2 regions of the Pseudoalteromonas maricaloris genome follow, and region 1 is predicted to be linked to the other one. Evidence: riboswitches for the same ligand, from Rfam matches in the RefSeq annotation. Region 1 holds a riboswitch; the other holds the start of a gene.

The links. A riboswitch is a leader RNA that binds a small molecule or an ion and turns the genes downstream of it on or off. The one in region 1 is predicted to bind lysine.
Region 2: it holds a riboswitch for lysine, as region 1 does, so the genes downstream of both, lysC (lysine-sensitive aspartokinase 3) here and dapA (4-hydroxy-tetrahydrodipicolinate synthase) in region 1, are expected to answer to the same signal.

Annotation. Positions count from the first base shown of each region.
Region 1 is NZ_CP024625.1:327,094-333,893, forward strand. It holds gene CTT31_RS01285 (PLP-dependent decarboxylase) at 1-1,116, opposite strand, end outside; gene CTT31_RS01290 (2,3,4,5-tetrahydropyridine-2,6-dicarboxylate N-succinyltransferase) at 1,116-1,856, opposite strand; gene dapA (4-hydroxy-tetrahydrodipicolinate synthase) at 1,867-2,751, opposite strand; lysine riboswitch at 2,867-3,045, opposite strand; gene CTT31_RS01300 (response regulator) at 3,188-4,912, shown strand; gene CTT31_RS01305 (hypothetical protein) at 4,898-5,515, opposite strand; gene CTT31_RS01310 (TraB/GumN family protein) at 5,682-6,557, opposite strand.
Region 2 is NZ_CP024625.1:1,714,842-1,721,641, reverse strand. It holds gene CTT31_RS07360 (glyceraldehyde-3-phosphate dehydrogenase) at 1-205, opposite strand, end outside; gene CTT31_RS07355 (DUF2989 domain-containing protein) at 394-1,194, shown strand; gene CTT31_RS07350 (sodium-dependent transporter) at 1,257-2,582, opposite strand; gene CTT31_RS07345 (DUF924 family protein) at 2,662-3,192, opposite strand; gene lysC (lysine-sensitive aspartokinase 3) at 3,315-4,661, opposite strand; lysine riboswitch at 4,750-4,920, opposite strand; gene nhaD (sodium:proton antiporter NhaD) at 5,066-6,313, opposite strand; gene CTT31_RS07330 (hypothetical protein) at 6,470-6,800, shown strand, end outside.

The DNA.
Region 1 (6,800 bases):
TAGAAAGAACGGCATACTTTCGGTGTAGCCGTAAGCGCCACACTGACTGAAAACAAGCCAATCGCCATCGGCACTGTCGCTTGGTAAGGCTAGGGTGCCTAATTTATCCAATGCTGTGCAAAGTGGGCCATGAATATGAAAGTCTGTGGTCTCAGCTTGAGACTGGCGTAACAATTCAGCGGGGAAAGCTTGTCCGGTAACCGCTGGACGCAGCAGGTGATTGACACCGCCTGCGACGATCAGTTGTTGTTCACCATAGTTTTGCTTTTGTTCCACCACAGGGTTGAGATAAAAACCACATTCGCCAACCGCATAGCGGCCTAATTCCATCCATAACTCTTGCACTTGCGTGGCGGATTTTATCAAGGCGAGCGTGTCTAATAATTTCTGCCAATCGAGAGAAGGGCTTCGCCTATCATAGGGAATGCCAAGGCCGCCACCTAAGTCGAGTACCTTTAGAGTAATATCTAAATCAGCAGCGAGCTGAACTAAAGGCGCAACCATAGCCTGCCAAAGTTCAGCGAGTGTATCGCTGCAGAGCATATTGCCCCACTGGAAAATATGCAGTCCGACAAAGTCTAGGTGGGTGTAGTCACTTAAAGTTAGGGCTTGCCACAGCTCTGCACCAAGACCAAAAGGAGTAAGCGTATTGCCACCAAGTGGATTGTGCTCTGCTTTATCAAAGCGTAATTGCACCCGCAGTAAAACTTCAAATTGAAGCTCAAACTCTTCGGCCACTTGATTTAACCAGCGTACTTGATTGTGGCTTTCAGCCACGAAAATACGTACGCCTTGTGTTGCAAAATGGCGGATCTGCTTTAGCGATTTGGCAGGGCCGGTGTTGAGCACGCGTTCAGGAGCGATCCCTTGAGATAACACTTGATCAAGCTCGCCGCTAGATGCCACATCAAAGTTAAACCCAGCGTTATCTAGGGTTTCAATGATATGTGATAACGGATTCGCTTTTACGGCATACCAAAGCTTAACGATTTGCTGATCAACTAAGGGCTTAACATGCGCACTTAGCTTATCTAAATCGTAGCAAAAGAAAGGCGTATCTTGTTGCTGGATCAATGCCTCAGCTGCAGTTCGCTGTGACGTGCTCAACCAAGTCATTAGCGTAGAACCTCTTCCAGCGCCAGTGATGCATCACTTTGTTCATCACGGTATTTTACGATAAGTGCGCATGACATACTTAATCCTTGCGCGCGAGCCCACTCACTTGAAGCTGGACGAGAGCCTGGGATCACTATCGCGTTTTCAGGGATGGCTTCACCTTTGTCAAGCAAGCGCTCGTTCACGCAATCATAGACAGGAATACTTGCTGAAAGGCGCACGCCCGGTGCTAATACGGCACCGCGTTTAACAACAACCCCTTCAACCAATACACAGCCTGCACCAATAAAGGCATCGTCTTCAACAACAACAGGACTTGCTCCAACTGGTTCTAATACACCACCCACTTGCACAGCTGCGCTAAGGTGCACATTTTTACCAATTTGCGCGCAAGAACCAACCAACGCATGACTATCTACCATAGTACCTGAATCAATATAGGCACCAATGTTGACATAAGCCGGTGGCATAATGATTGTGCCGGCTGCAACGTAAGCGCCACGTCTTACACTGCTTCCGCCAGGAACCATACGAACGCCATCTTGGGTAGCAAATCCGCGTGGTGCTAAGTTGTCTTTATCAACAAATCCACCTGGGAACTCCGTATTTACGCCATTTCTAAATGCTTCAAGGATCCCTTGTTTTACTTCTACGTTAGCATGCCAATGGCCTTGCTCATCCTGTGTTGCCGCACGTACTGTGCCATTTTCTAAATCGTTTAGTAGGGTTAACCAGCTCATGTTTACTGCCTTAGTTCCAAGATAAAATCGTTTTGTTCGCGCGAGTGATCGCATCGGTATGGGTGAGTTCCAAATGTGTCAGTGGCGGGCGCAAGTTTGGACTTGTGAGCTTCCCTTGCAAGTGCATTAACACTTTGACTGGAATGGGATTTGCCACTGCAAATAAGCTATTTGCAGCTTCTGACCAGGTGGTAAATAAATTAGGAGAGGTGCCGCTTAACGAGCGCCTTACAAATTCTGCGGTTTGCTGTGGCCATGCGTTTGCCGCAACAGACACCAGACCCGTTGCACCTGCTTGTGCAAAGTAGGGCATTAAGCCATCGTCGCCGCTATAGATGGCGACATCAGGCGCTGCCTGACGAAATGCTTCAAAGGTGGCAATATCACCACTGGCTTCTTTTAGTGCCCACAGATTAGGGTGGCAAGCTAGCTCGCCGAGTAGTTCAGGGGCGATAGCAACGGCACTGCGACCGGGTACATTGTAGAGCATGCAAGGGTTGTGGCTCTCATTAAGTAGTGTACTAAACCAATGTGCCAGACCAACTTTGCCGGGCTTTGCGTAGATTGGTGAGCCAAGTAAGAGCGCATGAATGGGCTGCGTATTACAAAAGCGCACCCATTGTGTTTGCTGCTCAAGATTACTGCCGCCAACGGCAACCATAAGTGGTACGCTTGGGGCTAGCTGGCAAACAAACTCAACGATTTGTTGCTGCTCTTGTTGGGTAAGCGCAAGGCCTTCGCCGGTACTGCCTAGTAAAAGAATACCGTTACGAGCTTGCTCTTGATCGCGTACAAGCGTCGTTAATGCGCTAAAATCAACCTGATTTTCAGCATCAAAAGGCGTTACTAAAGCCGTCCACAACGGATAGTCAGATAAGTTGAATTGTGATTTCATCTCTACCGAACTTAAATCATGTTCGGAGTTAGGAGAGTGTCCAAACTTCGAACCGTTAAAATTCGAAGAGCAATGGACTTAAAAAGGATAAGGCAGCCAATGGCCTTATTTTTCTAAGACCAGAAGCTCTCCACCAAGTATGTTGGTGACAGTCGCTGGGATTCAGCCCAGTCGCCCGAAATGAGTATTAGCAAACAATAACTCAATTTCTCGGCGTATATTCCCCTCACTAAGCTGCAACGGAGTTTGCTCTCCTTCACTTAGTTACCTGAATAACGCACCTCTTCCAGCCCTTAGTTTGACGCCGTGGCATCAAACTATCTAAATAGGGTGAACACGCATTGAAACATTTTGGCCGTCTAGGTGTCAAGCATCGGACTGTAAATAATACGATTGTTAACTACACTTAACATTGCAGCTGAGACAATGCTATGAGATGAAAAACAAAAATATGTCGTTAATAAATAAAGTTAAAAATCGTTATATCGGGGCATTACTTGCTATGGCTATATTGCTGTCGATGGCGATGGGGATTATGCAGTACTTGCTGTATCAGCAGAGCCAAGACGCGCACGTAATTAATATTGCCGGTATGCAGCGGATGTTGTCCCAGCGTATTGCGCTTTATAGTGCACAAGAGGATAAAAAAGACAGTGAGGAGCTACGTCAAACCATTGATAAATTTGAGAGTAATCATGAGTTTTTAACTAAAACAGAGGGGGGGGAGGCTATTTATCTGAATGAGGCGCTTGCCGCGCTTTACTACCAAGAGCCAGTGCAATTGGATTTACAAAGTAATACTTTTGTCACTTTATCAAGGTCTCAGTTACAGCAATCCACTCCTCAATTAGTGGAACAACTCTTTACTGCATCTCAGCATTTACTCCCCAATCTTAATGAGGCCGTTTCACTATTTGAGCAGCATGCACGAAGTAAAACAGAAATGGTGAGGAAAATAGAGTTGTTAATTTGGCTGCTTGGACTGTTGCTGCTGTTTATAGAAGCGAAATTTGTATTTCGCCCAATGGCGCGAGAAATTGCTGAAGCACTAAATAAATTAGAGGTCGCAAGAAAGCTTGCCGACGATGCACTACACTCAAAATCACGATTTTTAGCACGTGTTAGTCACGAGCTAAGAACGCCGTTGCAGGCCATTCAGGGGTATTTAGATGAATATCTGAGAAACAAAGAAATCCAACATTTACAACATGTGAAAAGCGCAGTAAATCAATTGGATGTATTACTTTATTCGGTTCAAGACTTTAATAACCTTTCCGAGCAAGAAGTGGTCATTGAGCGTCATCAAGTCGCGTTGCGAGAAGTAATAAAGTCAGCCTGTATTGCCTTTCAACTAACCGCACACAAGAAATCTCTCGCTTTTAATTTGGCATTGAGTAATGAGTTAGATGTGACTTGTTATTGTGATTGTAAGCGTGTTGGTTGGTTGATCGGTGAATTGGTTAATAATGCAATTAAATTTACTGAGCGTGGCAGCATTCAAGTATTTGCGGATTTGGTTGTAGATGAAGATACGCCATATTTAGAGTTTGTTGTTGAAGATACTGGGCCTGGGTTCGACTATCAGCAGTTGCGAGAAGCTGTGCATAGCGAGCATTTTCAAGGCACGCAGTTAGGGCTGAAGCGTTGCCAATTACTCACCTCAGCGCTTGGAGGACGATTAGGTTTTATTGCGAGGGAGCCAACAGGTACAAGAGCAACCTTGAGAGTCCCGATTGAAATTGACAACCAACAGACGCTGGCTCGTAAAATGGAGCCAGTGTCAGCTCGTATTTTACTGGTGGAAGATAATTTACTAAATGCGCGCGTGATTGAAAAAATGCTTCAGCCCATAGCCAAGTTGGTAACGCATGCCGAACATGGTGAAGGTGCCCTTGAAGTCTATGAGGTGGGTAAGTTTGATATCGTGCTTATGGATTTAAATATGCCAGTGATGGATGGCTTTGAAGCCACTGAGCGTTTGAGAGCACTAGATCCAACCGTGCCTATTTTGGTCGTGACCGCAAATACTAATGCGGAGGATCTGGATAAGGTCTATGCACTTGGCGCAACGGCTCATTTGTATAAGCCGTTGCAACCGGATGTGCTGCATAGCAAAGTGGCGCTATTACTGAATGAGTGTGGAGACTTAGTCTCGTCTTAAACGAATATTTCCAACCCCGACTTCTGCATCGATGGAATATTGACCTTGACCACGATAGTCTGTTGTAGAGCCAACCATACTCTTTTTGGCAGTCTCTACGTTGCCAAACCCTGATATTGCCGTTTTACCAACACCTGAATCTAAAGACACCTTTTTGAAATCGGTGGCGGTAGTCTCAATTTTAATTTTTCCTACGCCTACCTCTAAATCAGCAGAGTTATTAAGATCTTGAATATCAATTTTGCCAACACCAACCTCAACATCTAAGGCCAAATTAACAGGCACCTTAACTTGCCAAGATAGTTCATAATCATCTGAATTGATCTCGAGTGATAATCTATCCCCTGATGTGTTGCTGTTTAGGGTAGCTTCACTTACATCTGGTTTACCAAACCAACTGTCTGACTCTTTCGGTTCAACCAAAATTTCGACCTCTATGGTGTTGCCGTTGTAAGTTTGTAGATCGATTTTACCTACGGCAATATCCACTTCTAACTCGGCTAGACTATTGCTTGGGAATGATGCTGTAATGGTTTTTGAATCTTTTGCTTGTGCAGTCATTGCCGCTGCACTTAATGCTAAAACTAACGCTAACTTTTTCATTATTTTTTACCTTCAACGAGAGTGTTTGAAAGGTGAGTCGCAAATAAAAATGAAAAGGTTTAAAAAGATTTTTATTTTTTTAGGGCGTGTTGATGGAAGTACCTGTTTAACACGCCCACAAAGTAAAAAGTAAACTACTTACCTTTTAGCAAGATAACGCTGAGCGTTATAGTCGGGTGACTGAATAACCATTGTTTTTAAGTTGCTCAACAAGGCCATACTTTTCAACAAGATGTAATGCACCAACGGCAATAAACGTTGATTCATTAGGGAGCTGTTTTTTAAGCATTTGCACCCAGTTATTATTGCGTTCAATGATCATCAGTTGCTCGGCTAATTTGCCGTATTTATCATCCGAAAAACTTACCTGGTAGTAATGCGATAACTTCTCCAAATCGCCGCTTCGCCACGCGGAAACTAAATCCAAGAAATAGGTATTCAAATCAGACATCTGTGCAAATGTTTCCTTGAGCATAGCGTCACTATGAATACTCAGCTGACTGAACATTTCAAGCTGATATTCTAAGGTTTCAAATTCACCAATTGGGATCTTCTTTTCGTTTGCGTAGGCAATTACTTGTTTATCGATGCCATTGGTATCGGTAAATCCAAGCTTTTGATATTCCAGTTGTAGCATAGTTATCATCACGGCCCATGGTGCGTAGCGTTCAAATAAGGCGATATCTATCTGCTTTTTGGAAAAGTAGTCTTGTAGCTTCTGATAGACTTCTGCAGAGAGCTGATCTTTTAGTGTTTGGTTGTTTTTTAACAACATAAATGGCATGGAGCGCTGTTGGATCGCAAACGGAGAAAGCGCCTCTAAGTTCACTTCAACCATGACTTTATCACTGCTCGCAATGGCGCTTTTTACCTTGGCTGGTAAACCTTGCATTTGTTTGTCACCGACGTGGACGGTACCAAATAAGTACGACATTTTGTTGCCCTTTTCTATTTTCCACAGGCCAACTTCTGCGTTGGCGAGATTACTGAAAAGGCTTAAGCAAAGATAAATAAATAACAATGGTGAAAATACTTTAACCATAGTAATGATCCCTGTTGGTTTTAAAGGGTCAGTCTGCGATATCGAAATGTGAATGTCACTAAAAAATGAAGTGCGCTTAGGCGGTAGAAAAAATTTCATATAGGCAAATCGAGAAAGTAAATTTTTCGTTATATCGAAATTGAACCAATAGAAAATTCGCATTTTAAAATGTGTGGTTGTTTTAATTCTTTAGTTTGTGATTTTTTGGTTTTTTTATGCGTTAAAGTCAGTTTTTTAATTTTA
Region 2 (6,800 bases), 1.4 Mb from region 1:
GTAGTTTACGCTCTTCAAAACGTGCTACTGTTTTGTGTGCTTTGATAACATCAATGGTGCTTGCGCTCACAAGAGGACGACCGTATACAGAGATTTCAACGCCTTTGTTACGGTATAGACGACCGATTAGGGGTTGCATGCTTTCTGCATAATCTTGACGCTCTTGCCAGCTGTTTTGATATTCTTGCTCGTGAGATAAGGTCATTTTTTCTGCCTAATAAACAATTTTCTTTGAACGGATAGCCCGAATGGGCACGGCTATTCTAATTTAAACTGCCGTGATTCTCCACTGTTACCGAACAATTCATTGCGTTAAACTAGTAAACTATTAGCTCTACCCTGTTTATTCGGGCGTAACCCCCTATAATTATAAAAAATCATTGAGGTCAAACTATGGCGTTTAAAAAGTCGCTAGTTTTTGCAGCGTTACTACTTGCTGGTTGCGACGACACCCTAACCCTGAACCAAGTGTGTAGCGAAACGCCTGGTTTTTGTGAAGACTTAAATAAAGACAGTCACTGTAAAGACGAACGTGCGTCGCTAATCTACGCGCGCTATCACGAATACAAGTCACCGACGGACGAAAACAAATATGACTTGTTGCAAAATTTAGAAAGCTACAACCTATGTGTTTCTCGCGCTGCCAAAATTGAGCACATCAAGTTAAAAGAAAAAACCACTTCACGAGTGGAAGGTCATCTCACTGCATTAAAAGAAATGACACGTATTTATAATGAAACAAAAGGCAGTAACCACCCAGGCCTACTTTATTATCATTGGTCTCGTAACAATGATCGCACAGCAATGAACAAGCTTTTGAACATGCAGGATGACCCTAGAGTTCAAAACGATCCCGAAATTCAGCTTTTCCTCGCAGAGTTTTACGCCAAAGTAGATGATGATAAAACCGTTGATATTCTCTACCGCGTATTAGAGCTGAATAAAAGCGGCCATACCCCTAACCCAGAAGTCTATTCATCTTTAGTCAGTATTTTCTACAAACACGAAAAATATAAGCACGCATATACGTTTGCCCGAGTGGCTCAACTTTCTGGGGTTGAAGATATCGATATTATTCCAGTGACAAACCAACTGGCTTCAATGGGAAAAGATTTAGCCAACCTAGATTCATTGGCGCAACGAACTTATGAGAGCATTCAAGCTGGGGAGTTCGTTTCCCCTCGTGATTTTTGAGCCTTGTTATCAAAATGAAAACGGGAAGCCTATGCTTCCCGTTTTTTGAAAATAAATGACCACTACTTTGCCAGTGCTACGTTAATAAATACCGCGGTCATCAAGACTGGGCAAACAAATCTAACGTACTGAGCAAACCAGTAATGTGCACCACGAGATTCTAAGTGAAGCTGATTACCACGCTTCCAAACCCAGCCAACAGTAATAAAGTAGAACAGTCCCATCAATGGTAGCTGATATTGCGTGAATAGACTGATCACCAATTCGAACAGCCAATCAAAGTTTAGAATAATCGTGCTCGATGCTAATAAGATAACTAACGTAACCAACCAAGTCGCTTGTTTACGTTGAAAGCCATGGTTTTCAACCAAGAAAGATACCGGAATTTCTGTTGAAGAAATGGTAGAAGTTACCGACGCAATAGACATAAGCACAAAGAAAGTCAGGCTAACTAATAATCCCATTTCCCCCATATTGGCAAATAGCTCGGGTAAAATGGCAAAAATCAACCGGCCTTCACCGATTAATTTGCCGTCTTGAAATACTTGAACACCATTTTGCTGCGCAACGAATATTGCAGGGATAATAAGTAAACCGGCCAAAAATGCGACACTGGTGTCTAGCATTGCAACACTAAACGTAAGCTTAGGTAGATTTTCATTCGGTTTTAAGTACGAGCCATAAATCATCATGCAGCCCACACCCAACGATAACGAAAAAAACGCCTGCCCCATCGCCGCAATGATCAAGTCAGGATCGCTAATTTTTGAAAAGTCCGGAACTAAATACGTTCTAAACCCTTCTGCTGCGCCGTCTAATGTCGCCATATAGCCAATAAGGCAAAGCAGTAATACCAGTAACAACGGCATAAGTCTGCGCGACCAAGCTTCTATACCTGATTTTACGCCTTTGAGAATAATGCTCGCAGTCAAAATTAGCATCAGTGGCGTAAAGATAAAGTTTCTCAGCATCGAGTCACCGCTAAGAAACTGGTGTGCGGTATCTAATTCAGCCATTTGCGCAAGAGGATCAAGTGCATGAGACAGCATCCACCCAGCCACAATGGAGTAAAAGCTGAGCATCACGATAGCACCAGCAAGGCCGATATACCCCGCCGCGGCTCCTATTTTCGGATTACCTTCACGCCAGGCTGTTTTAAGTGCTTTAACTGGGTTTGCTTGTGCCTGATGGCCTAAATACAATTCTGTGTAAAGTGCAGGTAATGCGAGTAAGAAAATTACCGCAAAATAAACCAGTAAAAATGCACCGCCACCGTGGTTTGCGGCTTGTGTAGGAAATCCCCAAATGTTACCAAGTCCAACAGCCGCACCAGCTGCTGCTAACACAAAGCCAAGTCGGCTTTGAAATCCATCGCGCGTATGAGCCATGTCTGTAATCAATCATTATTTTTGTAGACGGCCGATTATACGTACTTCCGCTGAAAATGCGAGAGGTTCTAGCCGTGCCTCAAAAACTCGAGTTGGGCGTCTCTAGAAAGTCCATTTCTTCTTCTGTTGAATCGCGATTGAGTATTTCATTTCGATGGGGATAACGGCCAAATCTATCGATAATTTTTTTATGCGCGACTTCAAAATCATAATTGGGCAGGTCGCGAAAATAATGGTCTGCTGCACGATGGATGATGCGACTTTCGCTATGCATCATAGGTAGGTATAAAAACATCAATTCAGTATCATTGAGCTGGCGGTGATAGCCCTTTTCGATGGCGTGTTGGGTGAGGCTCAGCGCCAAAGGATCACTGGCAAACGCCTCTGGAGTGTCTCTGAATATATTGCGTGAAAACTGATCTAAGATAATGATTTCGCACAGCGCGCCAAGTGGTGTTGCTCTCCAGCTCGAAAGCTCACCTTGGTGCGCCATTTGGTGCAAAATACCGAAGCGATTTTTTATTATGCGATCAAAGTCCGCAGACTTCTTCCACCAATCTGATTCAGTGCATTCAACAAACCAGAATTCGTAGACGTCTTTATAATTCATGATGGCACTCCTAGGGAAAAACAAACTTGATGGTCAGCAGACCCTAACCGTTATAAACAAAGTGCCACCCATTACTCAATAATGCAACTTTTTTATTAGTTCCTAAAAAACAATAAATTCACTTATGCAACCTCTAGTAATTTAGCATGAATTGACTGTACGACCTGATCTGACTCCTGCTGCTCAACTAAAAAGCACAGATTGTGCTTGCTCGCACCATGGCATATCAATCGAATATTAAACTCTGACAACACATCCATCAGGTTAAGTTGGCACTTCTTCAACTGGATCTCAGAACCTATCATGGCCACCAAAGTAAGATTATTTTCAACGGTCACATGACAAAACTCGCCAAGTTCATCCAAACAAGCTTGTTCTAGCTCGGGTCGAGAAGCATTCGGTGCATTATCTAGCGTAAGCGCGACACTAATTTCCGAAGTCGTTACCAAGTCAACCGATATATTGTAATTACTTAAAATGGTGAAGATACGAGCCAAAAAGCCGCTTGCAAGAAGCATTTCAGGGCTCTTTAGCGTCAATAGTATTTGGTTTTTACGTTGTGTCACTGCGCGAATGCCTGCTTGCGCCGTTTTCTCTTTTTCAATCCAAGTGCCACCCGCTTGCGGATCACGGCTTGAACCAACAAATACTGAAATACCTTTACGACTCGCTGGCAATATAGTTGCGGGATGTAACACCTTGGCACCAAATGTCGCCATTTCGGCCGCTTCATCAAAACTCAAACGAGGAATAGGTCTAGCCTTTACACACAAACGCGGATCGGTACTGAAAATACCAACGACATCGGTCCAAATATGCACACTTGACGCGTCAATTGCCTCTGCTAACAATGCAGCACTGTAGTCAGAACCGCCACGACCAAGCGTGGTCGTCTGGCCGTATTGGTCACTACCAATAAACCCTTGCGTCACCTGCACTGTGTCGCCAAGTAGCGCGACCAAATTGGTTTGCGCGGCTTCACGCGTAGCTGCAACATTTGGATTCGCTTTTCCAAATTGATTATCTGTTTTAAGCACTTTACGCACATCAAAGCGCGACGCCTGAACCTGATTATTACGTAGTATTTGGGTAAACAAATAAGAAGAAAAACGTTCGCCAAAGCTCAACATTTCATCGCATTGCTGTCTGCTAAGTGCAGGTAAACTCGCAAGGTTTTCAAATTCACTGAAAGTTTGCTTGTAACCCTCAGCAAGATCAGCATCCAAAGACACTTGGTCGATAATCGCTTGCTGTATGTTTTCAACCGCTGCAACAACTGCTTTGCGCCCGGCTTCATCTTCCTTTTGTTGGGTTAGCGTTACAAGGTGATTGGTTACGCCAGCACATGCACTCACAACCACCACGCGAACATTTGGGTTGTCACGAACAATGTGAGCACAACGAGACATAGCTTCAAAGTCAGCGACACTGGTACCGCCAAATTTGGCTACAACATACTGCGAATTCATTTTCTCTCCTCTCGACTGTTGGCACAGTCAAATTTTATAAGGAGAACTCGGCATGGGATTTCTAGAAAGACGAACGCTTGAAATGACCTTTGCCAGAAGCTCTCCACCAATACGGTGACAGTTCCGAGGATTCAGCCTCGTAAACCGAAGAATCGTTGCGACGAGCAACTTTTCTCCTCGGCGAATACTTCCCTCACTAGTGGTCATTGGTCTCGTCACCTCACACTAACTACCTAAGCATCGCGCCTCTTCTGTTTATTTTGCCTTTGTTAATCTGAATAAAAGCAAAATAAAAGCCCGCAATAAATGCGGGCGATGTAAGAAAATTATCTTTTAGCCGTCTAGGTGTCAAGTTATTTATGAAAAACTTATCCCAAAGCGGTAAAAAATTAAATCCATTGGTCTTAAATAAGCTGACCCGCGAAATACGCGCCACTATATCCAATGGTATATGCGATAAGCAGATAGATACTCATTTTAAGATAGCTTGAGAAGGTTAAGGCTTTAACCTTACTCATTGCAATGATCCCCGCTGCAGAGCCAATGATAAGCATAGAGCCACCAACGCCAGTCGCATAAGTAAAGGTTAGCCATTGCGCTGGAGTCATCGTAATGTCTGCTTTTAATAGTGCCGCCGTCAAAGGCACGTTATCTACCGCCGCACTCATTAAACCGACCAAGTAGTTTGCGTATTCCGGCGCAAGATGCAGGTATAAATCGGTAAATTTAGACAGTACACCGACCTCTTTCAACGCACCAACTAATAACAGCACACCCACAAAGAACAATAAGGTGTCGTATTCAATTTCACGGATATAGTCGATGATTTTCTTATTAACGTCTTTCTTGCGCATCAAGAATTGCGCCATTAAGAACATCAAAGACAAGCCAAATAAGAAAGTTAGCATCGGCGGCACATGGTATTGCACGCTTAAGAATAACGTGGCAAAAATGGTTGATAAGAAGATGAGTGCAATCGTGATATCGGTCTTTTCAATTCTGCGTAATTCTGCCTTTTCAAAGGTAATTTTTTCATTCATACCAATAGAAAGCATGGCTGCTAACACAAATACACTCAACATCGACGGCATGATCAGCAATAAAAGGTTTGGGATCGTGACTTTATCGGCCAAAAATATCATCAAGGTGGTTACATCACCGGTGATCAATGATACCCCACCGGAGTTGACACTGAAGATAATTAACGTCGCATATTTTATTAACTTTTTCGGGTCAAGTTTCAAAGACATGACCACAGCTAATGAAATAAGCGTCGCAGTAATATTATCCGAGATGGATGAAAATATGAATGCAAAAGCACCGACCAAAAACATTAGCTTGCGTTCGCTAATATGGGTTGGCATGATCCGGTGAACAATATTTTGGATAAACCCTTTTGAGTTCAAGTAAGCCACAAACGTCATGGCAGCCATTAAGAACAGCCAAAGTGTCGCGATTTCTAAAATGTTATGGTCTAGCTCAATTTGTACAATTTCTGGGCTTTGACCATGAATTGGAGAGATAAAGGCGATAATCCAACATAAAGTACCAAAAAAAAGCGTTGTTTTGGCCTTGTTTACGTGAATAATATCTTCTATAACGATGAGTATAAAAGCGATGGCGATCAGGGTTAGAATAATGGGCGTGACCATAATGCGTAAACAACCTGTAATTAAATGTAACAAGGGGTGGGTTCGTTTTCGCGGCGGATTCTAGCACCATCACAGTCCCCATGCTACGTACGATAAACATTTTGTGACAAATTGATGAAGTAGCGATGTAACTTAGCTACTACACACTGGAAAGTTATGATCCCAGCAAAAAAATTATTAAATACGATAAATGAACACTGGAGCGTACTCGAGCTACTTTTTAAACGATTTAAGCTCGCAGATTTCAGTCTAAAAGATGTACAAAACATCCTAAAACAGAAAAACCCTAGCTGGTCGAGTGAACGAATTTATAAAGAAACCAATCGATTACTCCAACAAGAAATTATTATCCCTTTAGCTAAATCTTCACAGTTAGAAATCAACCGTGCCATCGCTGACTTCGCCAGCTTTCTTTTACAAGAAGAGAGCCTTGGTTTAGCGGAAGAGATCACGGTGCTGGTAAAAGACTTAGAAAGATTAGGTAATC